DNA from 2 places in the Pseudomonas sp. 9_2_1 genome. Region 1 is predicted to be linked to the other one. Evidence: riboswitches for the same ligand, from Rfam matches in the RefSeq annotation. Region 1 holds a riboswitch; the other holds the start of a gene.
The links. Region 1 has a riboswitch for thiamine pyrophosphate ahead of AC5O5I_RS14195 (TenA family protein). Riboswitches for the same ligand answer to the same signal wherever they lie in the genome.
Positions count from the first base shown of each region.

Region 2: linked by a shared signal. The riboswitch ahead of thiC (phosphomethylpyrimidine synthase ThiC) and the one ahead of AC5O5I_RS14195 (TenA family protein) in region 1 are both predicted to bind thiamine pyrophosphate.

Region 1 is NZ_CM181239.1:3,147,797-3,158,725, forward strand. Features, by position in the region: gene AC5O5I_RS14155 (MgtC/SapB family protein) at 225-938, shown strand; gene AC5O5I_RS14160 (sensor domain-containing diguanylate cyclase) at 1,109-2,677, opposite strand; gene AC5O5I_RS14165 (DUF4142 domain-containing protein) at 2,830-3,330, shown strand; gene AC5O5I_RS14170 (hypothetical protein) at 3,339-3,590, shown strand; gene AC5O5I_RS14175 (DUF6021 family protein) at 3,670-3,834, opposite strand; gene AC5O5I_RS14180 (DNA-binding protein) at 3,888-4,874, opposite strand; gene codA (cytosine deaminase) at 5,839-7,080, opposite strand; gene tenA (thiaminase II) at 7,205-7,867, opposite strand; gene AC5O5I_RS14195 (TenA family protein) at 7,864-8,511, opposite strand; TPP riboswitch at 8,590-8,704, opposite strand; gene AC5O5I_RS14200 (Ig-like domain-containing protein) at 8,955-10,929, shown strand, end outside.
Region 2 is NZ_CM181239.1:5,610,636-5,621,564, reverse strand. Features, by position in the region: gene AC5O5I_RS25555 (carbohydrate binding domain-containing protein) at 1-503, shown strand, start outside; gene AC5O5I_RS25550 (TolC family outer membrane protein) at 545-1,978, opposite strand; TPP riboswitch at 2,139-2,245, shown strand; gene thiC (phosphomethylpyrimidine synthase ThiC) at 2,403-4,283, shown strand; gene cytX (putative hydroxymethylpyrimidine transporter CytX) at 4,459-5,742, shown strand; gene AC5O5I_RS25535 (RsiV family protein) at 5,711-6,457, opposite strand; gene AC5O5I_RS25530 (NUDIX domain-containing protein) at 6,643-7,260, shown strand; gene AC5O5I_RS25525 (DUF1249 domain-containing protein) at 7,251-7,703, shown strand; gene cpdA (3',5'-cyclic-AMP phosphodiesterase) at 7,789-8,589, shown strand; gene AC5O5I_RS25515 (YqiA/YcfP family alpha/beta fold hydrolase) at 8,854-9,462, shown strand; gene parE (DNA topoisomerase IV subunit B) at 9,498-10,929, shown strand, end outside.

The DNA.
Region 1 (10,929 bases):
AACAGGAGACCTGCATTGGACAGTAGCCCCAGTCGCTTGCGACAGGCCCACGTGGCGCGCTAGCCTGGCAGTGTCCTGCACTGTCTGGCCGCAATGGCAAGACGGTGGTTTCTTGTAACCCCCTCTTCTCTTCCCCTCCCCCGTGGTCCTGCGCATTTTCTGGTTTTTCAACCGCGCCACCTGATGGCGTACGTGCGGGCATTTGCCCGTGGAAGAGGTTTGCTATGGATTGGAAAGTATTTCTGCTGCGCGTCAGCATCGCCCTGATGTTGGGGGCGCTGATCGGTGCCGAGCGCCAACTGCGCCAACGCCTGACCGGACTGCGCACCAACGCGCTGGTCAGCACCGGTGCCTGCCTGTTCGTCCTCATGACCCAGGCGGTGCCAGGCATGCTCCCTGCCGACGCCTCGCGGGTTGCCGCGTATGTGGTCTCGGGCATCGGCTTTCTGGGTGGAGGTGTGATCATGCGCGACGGCTTCAACGTACGCGGCCTGAACACCGCCGCTACCTTGTGGTGCACGGCGGCGGTCGGCGTGCTGTGCAGCCTGGGGCTGCTGCTGGAGGCGGCACTGGGCAGCCTGGTGATTCTGTGCGCCAACATCCTGCTACGCGACATCGCCCAGCGCCTGGACCGCCAGGACGTGGTGCCGGCCAGCGAAGTGGAACAGCACTTTGAAGTGCGCATCGTCTGCCGTGCCGAGGACGAGATCCAGGTTCGCAGCTTGATGCTGCATAGCCTGGCCGACCCTGAGCTGCGCCTGCAGTCGCTGCAAAGCGAAGACCTGGCCAACCCGGCCCGCCTGGAAGTGCGCGCCGAGCTGCTGGGCACGGCGCAGGCACCGGGGCAACTGGAGCGCTTGGTCAGCCGGGTCAGCCTGGAGAAAGGTGTAAGCTCGGTGCGCTGGCAGCTGCAGCCACAGGTACTGACAGCAGATTGAAACAACAGGACAGACGCATGCGCATTGGCCCTACCCTTGAGCACGACATCCAGTGGCTGCCCGGCATCAAGCGTTCGACAAGGATCTGGGTTGGCGGTTGTGCGGGGTTCTGCGCAACGAGCGGGAGCAGCGGGCGCTGCGCCATGCGTCTTCAACTGAGGCTTCAGGCCTTATGGCGCCACGCCAACCCCTGCATTTGCCGCTACGCAAAATCCATCCCGGCCCTGCCGCTTGGCCTGGTACAACGCGCCGTCGGCGGCCGCCATCAGCCTCTCGGCCGTCACCCCTTCCCGCGCCAGATCACCGACCGCAATCCCGGCACTGAACGACACGCGCCCCAGCGGGCTCCCGCCGTGCTCGAGCAACTGGCGCCGCAGCAATTGCTGCACTTCCACTACCAGCACCTCTGCGCCGTGTGTATCGGTATCGGGCAACAGTAGCGTGAACTCCTCTCCTCCATAGCGCACTGCCAGGTCTGCTGGCCGCTTCAGGGCCTGTTGCAAGACTTCAGCGAAGCGCCGCAGGCACTGGTCGCCCGCAGGATGCCCGTAAAGGTCGTTATAGGCCTTGAAGTAATCCAGATCGAGCATCACCAATGCCACCGGGTAGCCCTGTCGCCGCGCACGCTTCAATTCTGCCTCGAACACCGCATCCAGGCGACGACGGTTTCCCAATCCAGTCAGGCTGTCGGTCAAGGCCAGCGCCTTCAGCGTCTGGTGCGCCTGGTGCAGCGCCCGCTCGATGGTTATTCGTTCGCGTAACTGGCGCAGCACCACCCCAGCAAATGCTGCCAGGCCCAGCAACAACAGCAACAACACCGCCAGCGACTTGATGGCATCGTGGCGCCAGGGCGCGACGATGGATTCACGCGACAAGCCTGCTTCAACCACCAGCGGATAACTCGACAGCGCGCGGTAGGCGTATAGCCGAGCCGTCCCGTCTACCACCGCTACTGCCTCTGCTACCCCCTCCGCAGCGTAAGGCAAGTGGTTACGGAAGATCTCGCTGTTGGCCAGGCTTCGGCCTACCGCCGGCTCGACGAACGGTCGCCGTACCAGGATGGTCCCGTCACGCTTGGCCAACACCAGCGCGCCACGCTCGTCAATCTTGAAATCGCCGTAATACTGCACGAACCATTGCACTTTGATGGTGCCCAGCAGGACGCCAGCGAAGCTGCCGTCGGGGTACTCCAGGCGCCTGGAAATGGGAATGATCAGGTCGCCCGTCGAGCGGCTGCGCACCACCGAACCGACCCGTACACCGCGGTCGGCATGGTCACGGTGATAGACAAAATAATCGCGGTCGGCATTGTTGGCATTGGCGGGGATAAGCGCCTGATCGGTAACGATCCAGTGGCCATCCGGGCCATACACGAACAGCCCGTGCAACTGCGGCATGATGCTTTTCTGCTTGGCCAGCAGTGCATGCAGCCGGGGCCGGTTGATGTGCTCGAAACCGTCGCCTTCAAGGCGCTCGGCCAGCGTAGCGGTGATGGCGTCGACCTGGCGGATGGCGTCTTCGGCATGCTGGGCCGTGGCCCGGGCCAGGTTGGTGACGATGTTCTCGGCATTACTGAAGGCGTGCCGGTAGTCGCGCCAGATACGCCAGCCTTCCACCAGCGCGAAGGCCAGCATCACCACCAGCATGAATGCCAATACCAGGCGGAACAACGCCACAGCGCGCCCCTCGCTGGCTACCGCGATAAGCCCGTCATCATCCTGTTTCCTGGCTGCGCACATTCAAATCCCTAGCCATACGGCATCTGCCGCCTTTCACTATAGTTCAGGGTCGCCGGAGCCAAACCCGTCGCGAAAAAGATTAAACCTTTACCTCGCCCGCACCCTCAACCGTACGCGACACTGACGTCGCGCCACGGTTTAAGGAGTGAAGCATGAGCAGTCTCTTCATCAAGCGCGTTGGTTTGTCCATGGTATTGGGCCTGGCATCGGTCCAGGCGATGGCAGCCAGTTCAGATGATTTTGTCGACGCGGCCACCGAAGCTGGCATTGCCGAGGTGGTAACCGGCAAGCTGGCCCTGGAAAAAAGCCAGGACGCCGAGATCAATACATTCGCCCAGCAGATGGTCACCGACCACACCCAGGCCAACCAGAAACTCGGCGACATTGCCCGCAAGCTGGATATCTCAGTGCCCGATGAGGCGGCCATGACCGACAAGGTCAAGAAAATGATCCTGGAGTGGCGCGACGAGTCGTTCGACAAGTCGTACATCAACAACCAGGTCGACGCCCACGAAAAAGCAGTGGAGCTGTTCAAGAAAGAAGCTGCTTCGTCCGACAAGGCGGAGCTGAAGGCCTTCGCCAGCGAGACCCTGCCGAAACTCGAAAAGCACCTGGAACACGCCAAAGCGCTTCAGACCAAGCACGGCAAGTGAGGCCCAGCATGACTAACGATGCATTGAAAACCGAAGTACTGACCCGCCTGTTACATGCGCACCCCCAAGGGCTGGGCAAGGAAGTGCTGGATAACTACCGCGGCGAGAAGGCCGTGGCCGGCATGCTCAAGACGTTGCAGGAGGCGGGTTTGATTCATGATGGCAGCGTGACGGTGGGCAATGACCACCAGATCAGCGTGAGCTATCCGATCAAGTTGTCTGCTGCGGGTGTCGAGGCAGCCAGACAGGCCGAGGCCTGACAATCCTGGGGGCACACCGCTAGTCAGGCAAATCAGGGGCCGCTTTGCGGTCCCTGATGACGTCGAGTGACGCTAGCCTTCACTGTTTCTTTTCCACATCCCTTGGCGGTTTGGCCGGCCCTTGCGGGTCGACCTGCGGGTCATCGGCATCCGGCGAATCGGGGTCGAACCCCAGGTCATTCGGCTTATCTGACTGTTCGGACGAGTGAGGTCCTTCTTTGTTTGGCGCTTTAGATTCAGGCATGGCTATCTCCCGTGAGTGTCCACAGAAGAAAGCAGCCGTCCGCGAAAGTTTGATTAATCTGCAACCGCAGGCAGTTGCGCCCTGCACTGCGCAAGTGCCTCGTCCCGCTCCCTCAGGTGCTCCTCCAGCCGCTGCAACTGGCGAGCCTGTTCGGCGCAAAGGTCGCGCCTGTCCTGCAGGCTTTGGGTCTGCACATCCAGCTGCCGGCGCATTTCGTCGCTGGCGCCCTGGGCCTGGGCGAGCATCGTGCGCAACCCCTGTATTTGTGCGTCGCGCTGCTCTAGCAGCTGGTCTTGCGCCCGGCACTCATTGGCGGCCTGGCGGTGTTCGCCCAGCAAGCGCTCGTTGTCGCGGTGAAGGCGGGTCAGCTCGTCCTGCTTGACGATCATGCCCTGTTGCAACTGGCGTAGTTCCAGCTGCAACTGCTGCAGCTGCGCTTCGTGGCGGCGCTGCTCCTGATCGCGCTGTTCACGGCTGGCCGTGCGGTAGTGCTCCAGCGCATCGCGGGCATGGCGGTGCTTGTCCTCCAGCGATTTGACCTGCTCGTCCTTGTCGGCCAGGCGCACCTGCATTTCACCCAGCGACTGATTGAGGCTGGCGCTGCGCAGTTGTTCGGCCTGCAGCGTGCTCTGGGTGGACAGCAGCTTTTGCGACTCGGCTGCCAGCGCAGTCACGTCGATCTGGTGCTGCTGATGGGCTGCAGCCAGCGCCTGTTGCGCGATCGCAAGCTGCGCTTCCAGTTGTTCGCGCTGCTCGGTGAATGTGCTTTCGGCTTGCTCGATCCTGAGGTCCGCCTCGTCCTGCAGCTGCGTGGCCAGTTGGCCGACCAGGCGGCTGAGCACTTCGCTCAGCGCTACGCCCCCTTCCGACGCCACCGGCTGCTGGCCGTTCAGTTCCTTCAAATAGCGATGAATCGTGGTCTTCGACCCGGTATTGCCCAGCTCTATACGTATGGCGTCGATGCTGGGGTTTTCGCCCCGGGCAATCAGCGCCTGACGTGCCTGCTGCACTACGACCTTGTTGATACCGCCCCGGGCCATGCTTGCTCCTACGATTTTGTACTGTGTTATGTACCATGTAATTACATACCAATTATGACGATAGTTGGGCTGCCCCGCAATGCTTGATTAAGGTGGAATAATCACGGCTTATCGCATGTGAGGTGAAATTTCAGGCGTTTTTACGACGCAGCCGTACACACGTGCGCATCGCTAACGCATTCCAGCACCAGCCGGTGACGGGTTCGTGATCGAAGAAATGGGGAGGACGCAACGGCGCCAACGAGAGCGGAGATCGGCCACAGCTAACGGAGGAGTATCGGAGGTGCCGCTGCTATTGCAGCAGCGGGGTGTTGCGGTGATCGTGTGCCGCCGCAACATCTTGCAGGGAAGTTTTTGAAGGCCATTCAGCCCTGATGCCAGTCAGTCAAGGCTAATGGGGCTGCTGTGCAGCCCATCGCCGGCAAGCCAGCTCCCACCCCGACCGCATCGCATTCAAACCATGCGTCGTACCTGTGGGAGCCAAGCTTGCTGGATGCCTGCTCCATCCGACCGCATCGCATTCAAACCATGCGCCGTACCTGTGGGAGCCAAGCTTGCTGGATGCCTGCTCCATCCGACCGCATCGCATTCAAACCATGCGCCGTACCTGTGGGAGCCAAGCTTGCTGGATGCCTGCTCCATCCGACCGCATCGCATTCAAACCATGCGTCGTACCTGTGGGAGCCAAGCTTGCTGGATGCCTGCTCCATCCGACCGCATCGCATTCAAACCATGCGCCGTACCTGTGGGAGCCAAGCTTGCTGGATGCCTGCTCCATCCGACCGCATCGCATTCAAACCATGCGCCGTACCTGTGGGAGCCAAGCTTGCTGGATGCCTGCTCCATCCGACCGCATCGCATTCAAGCCATGCGCCGTACTTGTGGGAGCCTGGCTTGCCGGCGATGGGCCGCAGAGCGGCCCCAATTGCTTAACTGACTGGCATTCAGCTGTGCCCTGCCAACTTTAGAGCAACCGTTGCACCTGCGCCGGGGTGCGCCGCATCAGTACCTTGCCATGGCGCACCGACACCAGCGCATGCCCCTGGCTGCGCACCATCTCGTAATCGTCTGGGGCCGAGAGCAGCAACAGGTTCGCCGGCCGCCCGACCTCGATGCCGTAGCGCTCGCCCAGGTTCAGGGTGCGGGCGCTGTTGTCGGTAATCAGGTCCAGGCAGCGCTGCAGGTCGTCGTAGCCGAGCATGTGGCAGATATGCAGCCCGGCCTCGAGTATGCGCAGGATGTTGCCGTTGCCCAGCGGGTACCACGGGTCGACGATGGAGTCCTGACCAAAGCACACGTTCATGCCGGCACGATCGATCTCGGCCACGCGGGTGACACCGCGTCGTTTAGGGTAGTTGTCGAAGCGCCCTTGCAGGTGAATGCTCTCGGTCGGGCACGACACGAAGTTGATGCCCGACAGCTTGAGCAGGCGGAACAGCTTGTAGCAGTAGGCATTGTCATACGAGCCCATGGCCACGGTATGGCTGGCCGTTACCCTGCTGCCCATGTCGCGTACCCGGGCTTCTTCGGCCAGCACTTCGAGAAATCGCGATTGCGGGTCGTCGGTTTCGTCGCAGTGCACATCCACCAGGCAGCCGCTGCGCTCGGCCAGGTCCATCAGGAACTTCACCGACGACACGCCCTGGTCGCGGGTGTTTTCGAAATGCGGAATACCACCGACGACGTCGGCGCCAATCGCCACCGCTTCGGTCATCAGCGCCCGGCCGTTGGCATACGACTCGATACCCTCCTGCGGGAAGGCAACGATCTGCAGGTCGACAAGCTCGCGCACTTCGTCACGCACCTCGACCATGGCCTTGAGCGCGGTGAGCGCGGGGTCGGTTACATCGACATGCGTGCGCACATGCTGGATGCCGTGGTCCACGAGCATGCCGATGGTTTTTTTCGCGCGGGTCTTGATGTCATCGTGGGTGGTGATTGCCTTGCGCTCGGCCCAGCATTCGATGCCTTCGAACAGGGTGCCGCTCATGTTCCACCTTGGTTCGCCGGCAGTAAGCGTGGCGTCCAGGTGGATATGCGGTTCGATGAAAGGCGCCACCACCAGGTTTTGCCCAGCGTCCAGGTCATCGGCGGCGCGTGGTGTCACCGGCTCGGGCTGGGGCACGATGGCGGCGATGCGCTCGGCGTTCAGTTCGATGCGGAACAGGCCGGGTTTGCCGCGCAGTCGGGCGTTGAGGATGTTCATCGAGGATCTCCTTGGGCTTTGCATTGCTCACACATCATAGCGGTTCGAGCCCTTTGATTTGGGAGATTTGCATCAGGGCTGACAGGCGCTGAAAATCCTGGGGCAAACACCTCTCAGCCCCCAATCACCCCCCATCCAACCCCATCTGCCAGAAATCAGCCTCAAGGCTCGACGCCTGGCCAAAAATACCGACCAGTTCGCCAAACCGCTGCTCGGTCATGCTCCGCGCCGCCAGCTCATCCAGGTGCTTGCGCGCTGCCGCTGCCACGCCCTGATACCCGTCCCCGGCATACTCGCCAATCCACTCGCGGTACGGGTGGTTGCTCAAGTCGCCGATCTGCTCTGCCAGGGCCCGGCCGATCTCGGCATAACCGATCACGCACGGCGCCAGTGCCACGTGCAGCTCCAGCAAGTCGCCCGCTGCACCGCAGTCCAGCACATAACGGGTATAGGCCACGGTGGCCTGGTGCTCGGGTGCCGCCTCGATGTCGGCCTGGGTCAGCCCCCAGCGCGCGCACAGGCGCAAGTGCAGCTCGGTTTCATCCAGAATCGCCGCCAGCCCCGCCTGTGCCGCGCGGATGTCGGCCGGGCGGCGACTTTTGTAGGCAGCCAGGGCCCAGGCGCGGGCGAACTGGACAAGGAACAGGTAGTCCTGCACCAGGTACGTCCGAAACGCCGCCTCACTCAGCGTGCCCTCGCCCATCTGCCGCACGAAATCATGGTCGACATAGCTGTGCCACTGGGGCTCGGCAGCCGTCTTCAGGCGCTGGAAGATGTCCATGCTCATTTGACCTCCGGGTACACGGCGTCGAAGAAGGCCAGCTCCAGCGCCACGGTGCGCTGGTAGAAGTCACTCGCCAGTGCCGCCTCCTGCGGGCCGACGCGGTCCAGCTCGCTTTGCAGGAAGGCGACGAACGCCTGAAACGCCGGGTTGTCGTGCAAGGTGATCCACTCGGCATGGACGAAATTGGCCGGCATGGGTTTCGGCGCTTTCAGCGCCCAGTCCAGGTACAGGCCTTCGGCAACGTTGAGCACGGCCAGCGCCGCCGCGTAGGAGCGGGTCGCCGCCGCTTCGCGCATGATTGCCTTGAAGCCCGCCGTTGGCGCGCTATCGGCCGGCTCGCTGCGTTGTGCAGGGCTGACGTCGAGGGCCTCGAAGGCGCGCAGGAAGTAGGTGTTCTCGTCGCTGCTGATCATTCCGGCAAAACGCCCGAAGCGCAGGCGCGCCTCGAAGCTGTCGGTGCTGGCGATGGCCGCGCCCAGCAAGGCCAGGAAGCTGTCGAGGAAGCGGTGATCCTGCACCAGGTAGTCGACCATGATCGGGTCAGGCAGGCTGCCGTCGCACAATTGGGTCACGAAACGGTGGCCAACGGCCGCCGACCAGGTCGGCTCGCTCTGGCGGCGCAGGAACTGGCTGAAGCGTTCGGTCATGTTGCTGTCCTTGAAGGGGGTGACAGCGAGACCTTGGAAGTTGGCATGGACAGGCCCCGCAGTGAGGCCGGCAAAAAGGCAGGTTTTGAATCCCATCCCTTCGCCGGCATGATCCGGATCAGGTTCGAAGGGTCACCGCGCTGCAGAGCTCAGCGGTTTCTCAGCCCGTTGCCGGGCTCCCCTTGGTGGCGTTCAGGTATACCCCAGGGCGCCCCGGCTGTCACTCCCCCACTCCCCAAAACGTGGGCAACCGGTGCCCCGCTACTGGGGACTTATCCCCATTATTGACGCGCGGTTATTTAGCGCGCTTCAGGCGCCGCAAGGATTTGTTTAACAAAGCATTACAGAAATATCTGTTGGCACAACCATTGCTCAGGCCCTTGAACCAGGCAAAACGCCATTGATGGCTCCCAGCCATATAGCCGTGAGCGAGGCACAAGGCAATGAAAACACCTGCCATGATCCACCCTGCCAGGCATGCATTCCAGCTATCTACCGTCACAGCGCTGATGCTCAGCCTCGGGCTGATCACAGCAGTGGCCTCGCCGCTGGATGACAATAGCCAGCCACCACCGACCGATCCGTCCTATTACTCTGATCAGCCCGACGACCCCACGCCGGCTCTGCTAAACCTCAATACCTTGAAAGAAGCCAACGAGGGCTCGCTGGAACTCACTGATGGCGTGTATGGCGACCGTTCGACGGTGCGTATAGACAACGTGCTGCCTCCCGCGCTGCAAACCTCGGACCGGTACCCTACCAACGGCAAGCCCAGCCCGTTGTTCGGCGCCCAACCCTTCACCCAGCAACTGCTGCTGTTTGAAGAATTCGGGCCGGAAAAACTCGACCCGGCACTGCCTCCGCCCGACCTGACATTCCCGGTCCCCACGCTCGGCGCCGCCCCTGCACAGGACCCCAACGTGGTGGCCCGCAGCGGCCCCAGCGGCACCGCGCTGGAAGCATTCCTCAAGCAGCCAGGCCTGTACCCCTTCCCCACCCAGTACGCCAACGTGCTGGACCGCAACCCGTGGAAGGCGCAGATCGAAATGTTCCTCAACCGCCACCCGGTGGGTTCGCCGGCAGAAGGCCGGCCACCAGGAAAAGGCTGGTCGCACCAGCGCTGGAACGAGTTCTACCCGCAGGCGGCGTTCAAGACCGCCCAGGCCGGGGCGCGGATAAACCTGGGCCTGCGCGATCGCAAGCAGCTGCACAACTATGCTGCCGGTGAGTTCGCGCCGGGCGGGCTGTACTACCAGACGTCCGATATCCCGACCACGCTGGGTACCACCAAAGGCATCGATACCCGATTCCACCCCAACTTCCCACTGCAGAACCACAAGTCACTGTGGACGTTCGACGGCACCTTCCCGCCCAAGCTGCTGATGGTGCGCTACGGCCAGCCAATCCTGATGCGCCACTACAACGCCCTGCCGATCGACCCCTCGGCCAACGGGGGCTTTGGCCTGCATACCATTTCGACCCACGAGCACAACGGCCACTCACCGGCTGAAAGCGACGGCTTCGCCAACGCCTACTTCTTCCCCGGTCAGTACTACGACTACCGCTGGCCCGTGCAGCTGGCCGGCTACGACACCATCAACACGCGTGCCCAGGACCCGCGTGCGGCGTTCCCCTGCGCGCCAGGTGAAACGCTGTTCGTCAACGATGACTCGCCAGGCCTGAAAACCTGCCAGAACGGCAGCATCAAGATTCGTGGCGACTGGCGTGAAACCATGAGCACCCACTGGTTCCACGACCATATGATGGATTTCACGGCGCAGAACGTCTACAAGGGCAACGCCGTGATGATGAACTACTACAGCGCCCTGGACCGCGGCAACGAGGCGTTGCAGGATGGCGTCAACCTGCGCTTCCCCAGCGGCTCGGGCATGCCATGGGGGAACCGCGACTACGACGTGAACCTGGTGATCGCCGACAAGGCCTGGGATGCCAACGGCCAGCTGTGGTTCAACCCGTTCAACACCGATGGCTTCCTGGGTGACCAGATCCTGGTCAACTGGCAATACCAGCCCAAGCTCAAGGTGCGTGCGCGCAGCTACCGCTTCCGCATCCTCAACGGCTCGGTGTCGCGCTACTTCAAGTTTGCCGTGGTACGTGAAATTGCGGGCACCAGCGGTGAGTTCAAAGGCCCGTCCGGCTCCAACGTGTCGTATGCGCGAGTGCCGTTCCACATGATCGCCAACGACGGCAACATCATGGAACACGCCGTGCCGTTCGACGGCACCATGGACCTGAATGCCGACGGTAACCTGCAGGACAACAACGGTATATTGCCGCTGCAAGGCATCGCCGAACGCTACGACATCATCATCAACTTCGCCAAGAACGGCATCAAGGCCGGCGACAAGCTGTACTTCGTCAACCTTGAGGAGCACCGCACCGGCAAGGGCCCGGAAG
Region 2 (10,929 bases), 2.5 Mb from region 1:
CCGGCAGGAACAAACCCACTTTCCGCGCAGCAGGGTTGTTAATTGATGATTTAAGTGTCTATGAGGTATTTGACGATACTACCGACTTTGTCGATAAGAATTACAATGGATGGCAGCTGAATCCTGAGACAACTGATCGGGTAGATCTAGTCCAGGAAAATGGCGAGGGTTATGTACTAAACTTTCCGACTCATCCAAATTTCACCCATCACGGAATCATTCTGTCAAAAATTTATCGTGGCCTTGCATCTGGCGTGAAGTTCGAGTTCACGATGCGCGTAAGATCAAACAACGCTATCAACGAGGCGCGTCTATCAGTGAGCAATGGCATGGAATTCATAATCGACGAAACATGGCTCAATCATCAAGACTGGCGCGAGTACCGGGGGATCTTCGAGGCGCGGGGAGAAGAGCTGCGCGTTGATATCAGCAATTCCAATCCCGCGAGCGTTGGCAATGACTACAGATTCTCTAAGTTACGTTGCGTTTCTATAGACAATTGATGCCATGACGGCACGGGCCTGTACGGCCCGTGCCCGCCCGGTCACGGCCTGCGTTCAAAATTCTTTGCCGCTGCCGCGGCCAGGTCCGGCGGCAAGAAGTCCTTGTCGGGGTTGTAGTCGGCCTTCAGGTACCGCCCCAGGTCCTGCAAGTCCTGCGGGCTCAGTGTGCCGGCCGCCTGCTTCAGGCTCAGGTTGTCGAGAATGTAGTCATAGCGGCTGTTGTTGTAATCCCTCACCGAGGTGTAAAGCTGGCGCTGTGCATCGAGCACGTCGACGATGTTGCGTGTACCCACCTGATAGCCGATTTCAGTGGCTTCCAGTGCGCTCTGGTTGGAAATGATCGACTGTTTGCGTGCCTGTACCTGCTCCACGTCGGTGTTCACCGCGCGGTGCAGGTTGCGGGTGTTTTCCACCACCTGGCGGCGCAGGCTCTCGCGCTGTTGCTCGCTCTGGCTCAGGCGCTGGTAGGCCTCGCGAACCTGGGAACTGGTCAGGCCACCGCTGTATATCGGGATATTCAACTGCAGGCCGACACTGGTCTGCTCGACATCGCCGCTGTAGCGCACCCCCAGCTGCGACGGGTTGGTGAAGCCGAGGCTGTCGTTGTCACCCTTCTGGTACTTGGCGACTGCGTCCAGGGTTGGCGCGTGGCCGGCCTTGCGCTGGCGCAGGGTCTCTTCGGCGGCAGAAACGGCGTAGTTGGTCGCCAGCAGGTTGAGGTTCTGGCGCCCGGCAGTTTCGACCCAGGCCTTGGCGTCGTTGGGCGTAGGCACCCGGATCGGCAAAGTATGCACCACGCCCTGGATCGACGAATACTCACGGTTGGTCAGGGTCACCAGTGCTTCGAAGGCATCCTGCACCTGGCGCTCGGCAATGATCCGGTTGGCGCGTGCCGTGTCGTAGCTGGCCTGCGATTGCAGCACATCGGTCTTGTCCGACAGGCCCACATCGAAACGCTCGTTCGACTGGTCCAGCTGGCGCTTGAAGGCCGCTTCTTCAGCCTTGGTCGCGGCCAGGTTGTCCTGGGCGCGGAGCACGGCGAAGTAGTTCTGCGCGGTCTGCAGGATCAGGTTCTGCTCGGTGGCCGACAGCTCCAGCGCCGCCTGTTCGTTGACGGCTTCGGCAGCCTGCAACTGGAACCAGCGATCGGCGCGGAAGATAGGCTGGGCCAGGGTAGCGCTCCAGGAATTGCCGCTGCGGTTGGAGGTGATCGACGGTTCGTCCAGCTTGGTGCGGGTGTTCATCATTTCGGCACCGGCCGACAGGTTGGGCAGCAAACCGGCGCGGGCCTGCGGCACCACTTCGCGGCGTGCGCCATAGTCGGCGCGGGCGGCGGCCAGGTCGGCGTTGTTGTCCACCGCCTCCTGGTAGACGCTGACCAGGTCGGTCTTCACCGTTTGGGGCACGTCCGCTGCCCAGGCCACTCCGTTGGACGCACAAGACACGGCTATCGCCAGTGAGAGTTTGCGCAGCATAGAGGCAATCCTTGTACGAAATTTAATTACTGAACTGTTGAGTATCGAGCGATGCGCCAGTGTAGTGCCATGCGCCCCCGGCAACAATCGCTCGGTACGCCTTTCATCATCCGCGCATTTACCCGCTTGGCTTTGCCGACCACTCCAGTCTAGACTGCGCGTGTTCTTGTCGGGGTGCCTTGAATCAAAGGCTGAGATCGCAGAGGTGCGGATCCCGTTGAACCTGATCAGGTTAGCGCCTGCGTAGGGAACAAGATTGCTCGCCTTCCCGGGGAGCCTCTTGTGCCAGGTCCGGGATTGTCACAGCTGCATGCAGCTTTCAGGCACCCCCATATCCGGCACTGCACCCGTCAAGGGCTGCGTCCGCGTCTTTCAGGTTCATCCCCGACATTCCACTGCTAGGAAGCCGTCTGGAGAGCCTGTGATGAGCAAACAAGAAAAAGCGATCAACCTCAGCGAATCGGCACAAGTCGATCAGCAATCCGTGCAACCGTTCCCGCGTTCGCGCAAGGTCTATGTCGAAGGCTCGCGCCCGGACATTCGCGTACCCATGCGCGAAATCAGCCTGGACGATACGCCGACCGATTTCGGTGGCGAGACCAACGCCCCGGTGCTGGTCTACGACACGTCCGGCCCGTACACCGACCCTGATGTGATCATCGACGTGCGCAAGGGCCTGGCCGACGTGCGTTCGGCCTGGATCGACGACCGCGGGGACACCGAGCGCCTAGGCGGCCTGAGCTCCGACTTTGGCCAGCAGCGCCTGAACGATGCCGACCTGGCCAAGCTACGCTTCGCCCATGTGCGCAACCCGCGCCGCGCGAAGGCCGGTGCCAACGTCTCGCAGATGCACTATGCCCGTCAGGGCATCATCACCGCCGAGATGGAATACGTGGCCATCCGTGAAAACATGAAGCTGCAGGAGGCCCGCGCCGCAGGCTTGCTGAACGATCAGCATGCCGGCCACAGCTTCGGTGCCAACATTGCGAAAGAAATCACCGCCGAATTCGTGCGTGAGGAAATCGCCCGTGGTCGGGCGATCATCCCGGCCAACATCAACCACCCGGAAGTGGAGCCGATGATCATCGGCCGCAACTTCCTGGTGAAGATCAACGGCAATATCGGCAACAGCGCCCTGGGCTCCTCGATCGAGGAAGAAGTGGCCAAGCTGACCTGGGGCATCCGCTGGGGTTCGGACACGGTCATGGACTTGTCCACCGGCAAGCATATCCATGAAACCCGCGAATGGATCATCCGCAACTCGCCGGTGCCGATCGGTACGGTGCCGATCTACCAGGCCCTGGAAAAAGTCAACGGTGTGGCCGAGGACCTGACCTGGGAGCTGTTCCGCGACACCCTGATCGAGCAGGCCGAGCAGGGCGTGGACTACTTCACCATCCACGCTGGTGTGTTGCTGCGCTATGTGCCGCTGACCGCCAAGCGCGTCACCGGCATCGTCAGCCGTGGTGGCTCGATCATGGCCAAGTGGTGCCTGGCGCACCACAAGGAAAACTTCCTGTACACCCACTTCGACGAAATCTGCGAAATCATGAAGGCCTACGACGTCAGCTTCTCGCTGGGCGACGGCCTGCGCCCTGGCTCGATTGCCGACGCCAACGACGCCGCACAGTTCGGCGAGCTGGAAACCCTCGGCGAGCTGACCAAGATCGCCTGGAAGCACGATGTGCAGTGCATGATCGAAGGCCCCGGCCACGTGCCGATGCAGCTGATCAAGGAGAACATGGACAAGCAGCTGGAGTGCTGCGACGAGGCGCCGTTCTACACCCTCGGCCCGCTGACCACCGACATCGCCCCGGGCTATGACCACATCACCTCGGGCATTGGTGCGGCGATGATCGGCTGGTTCGGTTGCGCCATGCTGTGCTACGTCACGCCCAAGGAGCACCTGGGCCTGCCGAACAAGGACGACGTCAAGACCGGCATCATCACCTACAAGATCGCTGCACATGCCGCCGACCTTGCCAAGGGCCACCCGGGCGCGCAGATTCGCGATAACGCCTTGTCCAAGGCGCGTTTCGAATTCCGTTGGGAAGACCAGTTCAACCTGGGCCTGGACCCGGACACTGCGCGTGCCTTCCACGACGAAACCTTGCCGAAGGAATCGGCCAAGGTCGCGCACTTCTGCTCGATGTGCGGGCCGAAGTTCTGCTCGATGAAGATCACCCAGGAAGTCCGTGAGTACGCCGCCAAGATCGAAGCCGTCGACGTCACGGCCGAGCAAGGCATGCGCGAGCAGGCCGAGCGGTTCCGCCAGACAGGCAGCCAGCTGTACCACAAAGTCTAAACCGCTGCGCTGCCCCTTGTAGGAGCGGCCTTGTGTCGCGATGGGCTGCGAAGCGGCCCCGGCAATTTCAGCTGTGAAGCTGAAAACCTGGGGCCGCTCTGCGGCCCTTTCGCGAGACAAGGCCGCTCCTACAGCGACCGCGTACATTCCAATACTTTGCCGAGTATCAACAAGCATGACCACGCCTAGCCAGTTTTCCCCCGACCACCCGGTCCCCACCCACCAGCGCATCTTCGGCGCCCGCGACCTGTTTTCGCTATGGTTCTCCCTGGGCATCGGCCTGATGGTGCTGCAGGTCGGCGCCATGCTGGCGCCGGGCCTTGGCCTCGCCGGCGCAGTGCTGGCCATCGCTCTGGGTACTGGTGTCGGCGTGCTGCTGCTGGGCGCCGCCGGCGTCATCGGCAGCGATACTGGCCTTTCTGCCATGGGCACCCTGAAACTCAGCCTGGGCGGCCATGGCGCGCGCCTGCCGGCGCTGCTCAACCTGCTGCAACTGGTGGGCTGGGGCGCGTTCGAGATCATTGTCATGCGCGATGCCGCCAGCCTGCTGGGTGCGCGCGCATTCGGCGCAGAAAGCGCCTGGAACAGCCCGATGCTCTGGACCCTGTGCTTCGGCGCCCTGGCCACCCTGTTGGCGGTCAGCGGCCCGCTGGCGTTTGTGCGCAAGGTGCTGCGGGCCTGGGGCATCTGGGTGCTGCTGGGCGCTTGCCTGTGGCTGACCTGGAACCTGTTCGCCAAGGCCGACCTGGCGCAGTTGTGGAGCCGTGCGGGGGACGGTTCGATGTCGCTGGCCGTGGGCTTCGACATCGTCATCGCCATGCCGCTGTCCTGGCTACCGCTGATCGCCGACTACTCGCGTTTCGCCCGCAACGGCAAGCATGTGTTCGGCGGCACGGTGATCGGCTATTTCATCGGCAACACCTGGCTGATGAGCCTGGGTGTGGCCTACACCCTGGCCTTTGCCGCCAATGGCGAGGTCAATGCCTTGCTGCTGGCACTGGCGGGCGCCGGCATGGGCATTCCGCTGCTGCTTATCCTGCTCGACGAGTCGGAAAAGGCCTTTGCCGATATCCACTCGGCAGCGGTTTCCACCGGTGTGCTGTTGCCGCTGAAGGTCGAGCACCTGGCGCTGGCCATCGGCGTGCTGTGCACCCTGATTGCCTTGCTGGCGCCACTGGCACAGTACGAGAATTTCCTGCTGCTGATCGGGTCGGTGTTCGCGCCGTTGTTCGGCGTAGTGCTGATGGACCATTACGTGGTCCGTCGCCGCCGCCTGCCGGCACAGGTGGGTGGCTTGCACTGGCAGGCGCTGCTGGCCTGGGCGGTGGGCGTTGTGGCTTACCATGTGATCGCCGCGCAGGCACCTGACCTGGGGGCGACCCTGCCGGCATTGGTGCTGGCAGGGCTACTGCACGGGCTGCTGAGCTTCAGCCGCGGCCGGGAAACAGCTCAGGCTTGAGCACGCCGTTCAGGCGCGGGTAGGGGATTTTCAGCTCCACGTGGCCCATGGAGTAGGGCGCGATAGCATAGACCTCGTACTTGACCACCACCGCGCCGTACGTCAGGGCGACGTGCGGCGACTGCTTGAATGGCCAGGTCTTGACGAACTCGGCGTCCTTGTCCATGCCTACACTGATCAGCCAGGCGCGGTGCGACTCCTCGACGGTTTTCCAGAAGGTGTCCTCCTGGCCTGGCACCAGCATGTCCTGCAAGGTCAATACCTTGTCCAGCTTGCGCGAATAGTTGATGAAGCCACGCCCGGGCATGCCGTGGGCGCCGCCGCTGTCCAGGTAGCTGGACAACTCGATGATCACCAGCCCGTCATGCTGTTCGCGTACCTTGGCTTGCAGGTAGCTGCTGTTACGTTTGTCGGCACTGGCCAGATATTGCTGTTCATAGGCCTGCAGGGTGCTTGGCGCGGTGCCATGCTGATTGTCTTCGGTCAGCTGCAGCAGGCGCTTTTCGACGATGCCATCAAGCTTGGGCAGGGCCGGGAAATGGATCATGTCGATGTTCACCAGCGGGCAGTCGCTCTCGCTGCAGCCAGGTTTGACATGCTCCCAGGCGTCGCGCTTGACCTCCAGCGGGGCCCGGTGGCTTGGCGTGAACAGGCTTTGGCAGGCGCCAAGGGCGAGTGCCAGCACGGCCACGGAAGTCAGTTTGACAAGTGTCATGATGATCCTTGCAGAACAGGGAAAAGTCGGCCTTTGACCGTCTGCGCGGCCTTCAGTTCGCCACTAAGCTAACAGAGTGAAGACGTGCTGTAACGAGTGTGCGAACGGTTGCCAGAAAGGGGTGAAACCGACAGGCGTGCAGAGTAGGATGGCGCGAAGCGGTATTTGAGGTAATGAGGGTTTCCATGTCAGACGCGTTCAATTCAGTGCCCAAGGGCTTCGAGATCATCGAGCGGGCCAATTGCTTCCAGGGCTTCTACAAGCTCGACAGGCTGCGCCTGCGCCATGAGCTTTTTGCCGGGGGCATGGGCCGCGAGATCAGCCGCGAACTGTTCGTGCGCCATGACGCGGTGTGCGTGCTGCCTTATGACCCGCAGCGCGATGAAGTGGTGCTGATCGAGCAGTTCCGTGTCGGTGCCCTGGGCAAGGTCGACAACCCCTGGTTGATCGAGATGGTCGCCGGCCTGATCGACAAGGACGAGCAACCCGAAGACGTCGCCCACCGCGAAGCCGACGAAGAAGCCGGCCTGACCTTCAGTGCCCTGTGGCCGATGACCCGCTATTTCCCCTCGCCCGGCGGCAGTGACGAATACGTCCATCTGTTCCTTGGCCGCTGCAGCAGCGAGGGTGCCGGTGGCCTGCATGGCCTGGAAGAAGAGGGCGAAGACATCCGTGTGCGCGTGTGGTCGTTCGAGGATGCCCTGCAGGCGGTGCGCGATGGGCGCATCTGCAACGCGGCAACCATCATCGGCCTGCAATGGCTGGCGCTGAACCGTGACGAAGTACGAGGTATGTGGAAGTGAACCTGCTGCGCGAGCGCTATCGAGTCGACCTGGTCGGGCTGCAGGCAGCCTGCGAGGCCAACTACGCCCGGCTGATGCGCCTGTTGCCCGACATGCGCACCACCCAGAGCTCGCGCCGCATCGGCATGACCCAGGGCGACCAGATGCTCGGCGTGCTGGTGCTCGACGTGGTGCTGGCCTGCCCGTACACCACCACCTTGCACGTGCGCCAGGAGCACAGCCTGCCGTGGTTGCCGGTACCGCATCTGGAAGTGCAGGTTTACCACGATGCACGCATGGCCGAAGTGATCAGCGCCCAACATGCCCGGCGCCTGCGCAGCATCTACCCCTATCCCAATGCAGGCATGCACCAGCCGGATGAAAAGGCCCAGCTCAACCTGTTCCTCGGTGAATGGCTGAGCCACTGCCTGGCCTGCGGGCACGAACTGGCAAGTGTTCGCTGAATTGTGACGTGGGTGGCTTGCGGGTGTTTGCTCGCAAGCATTCCACGGCCATAATTGCTGCTGAATCCGTTCGAGGAGACGGCCGTTGCCGCAGCAAGACCAATCGCGCCCCGTGCATGTGGTGCAACTGACCGATGCCCACCTGTTCGCCGACCCGGCTGGCAGCATGCTGGGCCTCAATACCCGTGACAGCCTGCGCCATGTGGTCGCCCAGGTGCGCCGCGAGCAACCGCTTGTCGACCTGCTGTTGTGCACTGGCGATCTGTCGCAGGATGCCAGCGTGGCGTCTTATGAAGCATTTCGCGAGCTGACCGCGCCGTTTGGCGTGCCCACCCGTTGGCTGCCGGGCAACCATGACGAGGCCCAGGTCATGGCGCAGGTGGCGCCGGAGTTGGTCCAGGCTGTGACCGATATTGGCGGGTGGCGCATCATCATGCTCAACACGGCGGTGCACGGGGCGCCGCACGGTTTTCTCCAAGAGGATCAGCTGGCGACGCTGGAGTCGGCCCTCAAGGGGGCGGGCGAGCGGCATTGCCTGGTGTGTTTCCATCATCAGCCTGTGGATATCGGCTGTGCCTGGATTGCACCGATCGGCTTGCGCAATGCCCAGGCAATGTTCGCTGTCGTCGAGCGTTATCCGCAGGTGCGGGCGTTGCTGTGGGGGCATGTGCATCAGCCGTGGGATGAAGTGCGAAACGGCCGGCGTCTGCTGGCCACGCCTTCGACCTGCATCCAGTTCGCGGCGCGCAGCGAGGAATTTCAGGTGAGCGAGGAGCAGCCTGGGTATCGCTGGTTGCGCCTGCATGCCGACGGGCGGCTGGACACCGGGGTGGAACGGGCGCTGGATTTTGCGGTGAAGCTGGACTTCGACAGCCCGGGGTATTGAAGAATGGGGCTGCTGCGCAGCCCATCGCCGGCAAGCCAGCTCCCACATCTGCCGCGCCGGCCTCAGACCCTGTGCTGCCTGCCTGAGGCCAACGCGGTAGGTGTGGGAGCTGGCTTGCCGGCGATGGGGCGCGCAGCGGCCCCGGCTTTCTGGAAGAAATTGTTGCGAAACCCGTGACACTGCGTCAAAACCCGGCGAACGCGATACACTGCGCGTCCCTGCGCCGGCATCACCAGGCGCGAAGCCACAGACTCCGGGGGCAGCATGTCGGGTTCCATCCTCTATATCCATGGCTTCAACAGCTCGCCGCTTTCGACCAAGGCGCGCCAGCTCGAGGCTGTGATGCAGCAGCTGGGCTTGTCGGCCCAACTGCGCCTGCCGGCGTTGCACCATCACCCGCGGCAGGCCATTGCCCAGCTGGAAGCGGCGATCGCCGAGCTGGGCGCGCCATTACTGGTGGGCAGTTCGCTCGGCGGCTACTATGCCACTCATCTGGCAGAGCGCTTTGGCCTCAAGGCCCTGCTGGTCAACCCGGCGGTAACGCCGCACAAGCATTTCGACGGCTACCTGGGTACCCAGCGCAATCACTACAGCGGTGAAACCTGGGAGCTGACCCACGATCACGTGCAGGCCCTGGCCGAGCTGGAAGTACCAGCCCCGGCGGACGCCAGCCGCTATCAAGTGTGGCTGCAGACCGCCGATGAAACCCTGGACTACCGCCATGCCGCGCACTATTACCGTGCCTGTGCCCTGCGCATCCAGGCCGGGGGCGATCACAGCTTCCAGGGCTTTGCCGAGCGCCTGCCGGCACTGCTGGCCTTCGCCGGCATCGCCCGCGGGCAGTATGCGGCGCTCGATTTTTCTGTATTTTGACTTCCCTGCATTCACCAGACTGACGACGAGACCCTATGGCCAATCCCAGCGCTAGCGCCTATAACGCAGACGCCATCGAAGTCCTCTCGGGCCTTGACCCGGTGCGCAAACGGCCGGGCATGTACACCGACACCAGCCGCCCCAACCACCTGGCCCAGGAAGTCATCGACAACAGTGTCGACGAAGCCCTGGCCGGCCATGCCCGTTCGGTGCAGGTTATCCTGCATGCCGACCACTCGCTGGAAGTCAGCGACGATGGCCGCGGCATGCCGGTGGACATCCACCCGGAAGAGGGCGTGTCGGGGGTCGAGCTGATCCTCACCAAGCTGCACGCCGGCGGCAAGTTCTCCAACAAGAACTACCAGTTCTCCGGTGGCCTGCACGGCGTTGGCATCTCGGTGGTCAACGCCCTGTCGACCCAGGTGCGCGTGCGCGTCAAGCGTGACGGCAACGAATACCAGATGACCTTCGCCGATGGCTTCAAGGCCAGCGAGCTGGAGGTGGTCGGCTCGGTCGGCAAGCGCAATACCGGCACCAGCGTGTACTTCAGCCCCGACCCCAAGTACTTCGATTCGCCCAAGTTTTCCATCAGCCGGCTCAAGCACGTGCTCAAGGCCAAGGCCGTGCTGTGCCCGGGCCTGCTGGTCAGCTTCGAGGACAAGGCCAGCGGCGAGAAGGTCGAGTGGCATTACGAGGACGGCCTGCGCTCCTACCTGGTCGACTCGGTAAACGAATTCCAGCGCCTGCCTGAAGAGCCGTTCTGCGGCAGCCTGGCCGGCAACAAGGAGGCCGTGGACTGGGCGCTGCTGTGGCTCCCCGAAGGCGGCGACAGCGTTCAGGAAAGCTACGTCAACCTGATCCCCACCGCCCAGGGCGGGACCCACGTCAACGGCCTGCGCCAAGGCCTGCTGGATGCCATGCGCGAGTTCTGCGAATTCCGCAACCTGTTGCCGCGCGGGGTGAAACTGGCCCCGGAAGACGTCTGGGAACGCATCACCTTCGTGCTGTCGATGAAGATGCAGGACCCGCAGTTCTCCGGGCAGACCAAAGAGCGCCTGTCATCGCGCGAAGCGGCTGCTTTTGTCTCTGGCGTGGTCAAGGATGCCTTCAGCCTGTGGCTCAACGGTCACCCCGAGCTGGGCATGCAGCTGGCAGAACTGGCCATCAGCAACGCCGGTCGCCGCCTCAAGGCCAGCAAGAAGGTCGAACGCAAGCGCATTACCCAGGGCCCGGCACTGCCCGGCAAGCTGGCCGATTGCGCGGGCCAGGACCCGATGCGGGCCGAGCTGTTCCTGGTCGAGGGTGACTCGGCCGGTGGCTCTGCCAAACAGGCGCGGGACAAGGAGTTCCAGGCGATCCTGCCGCTGCGCGGCAAAATCCTCAACACCTGGGAAGTGGACGGAGGCGAAGTCCTGGCCAGCCAGGAAGTGCACAACATTGCTGTAGCCATTGGCGTCGACCCCGGTG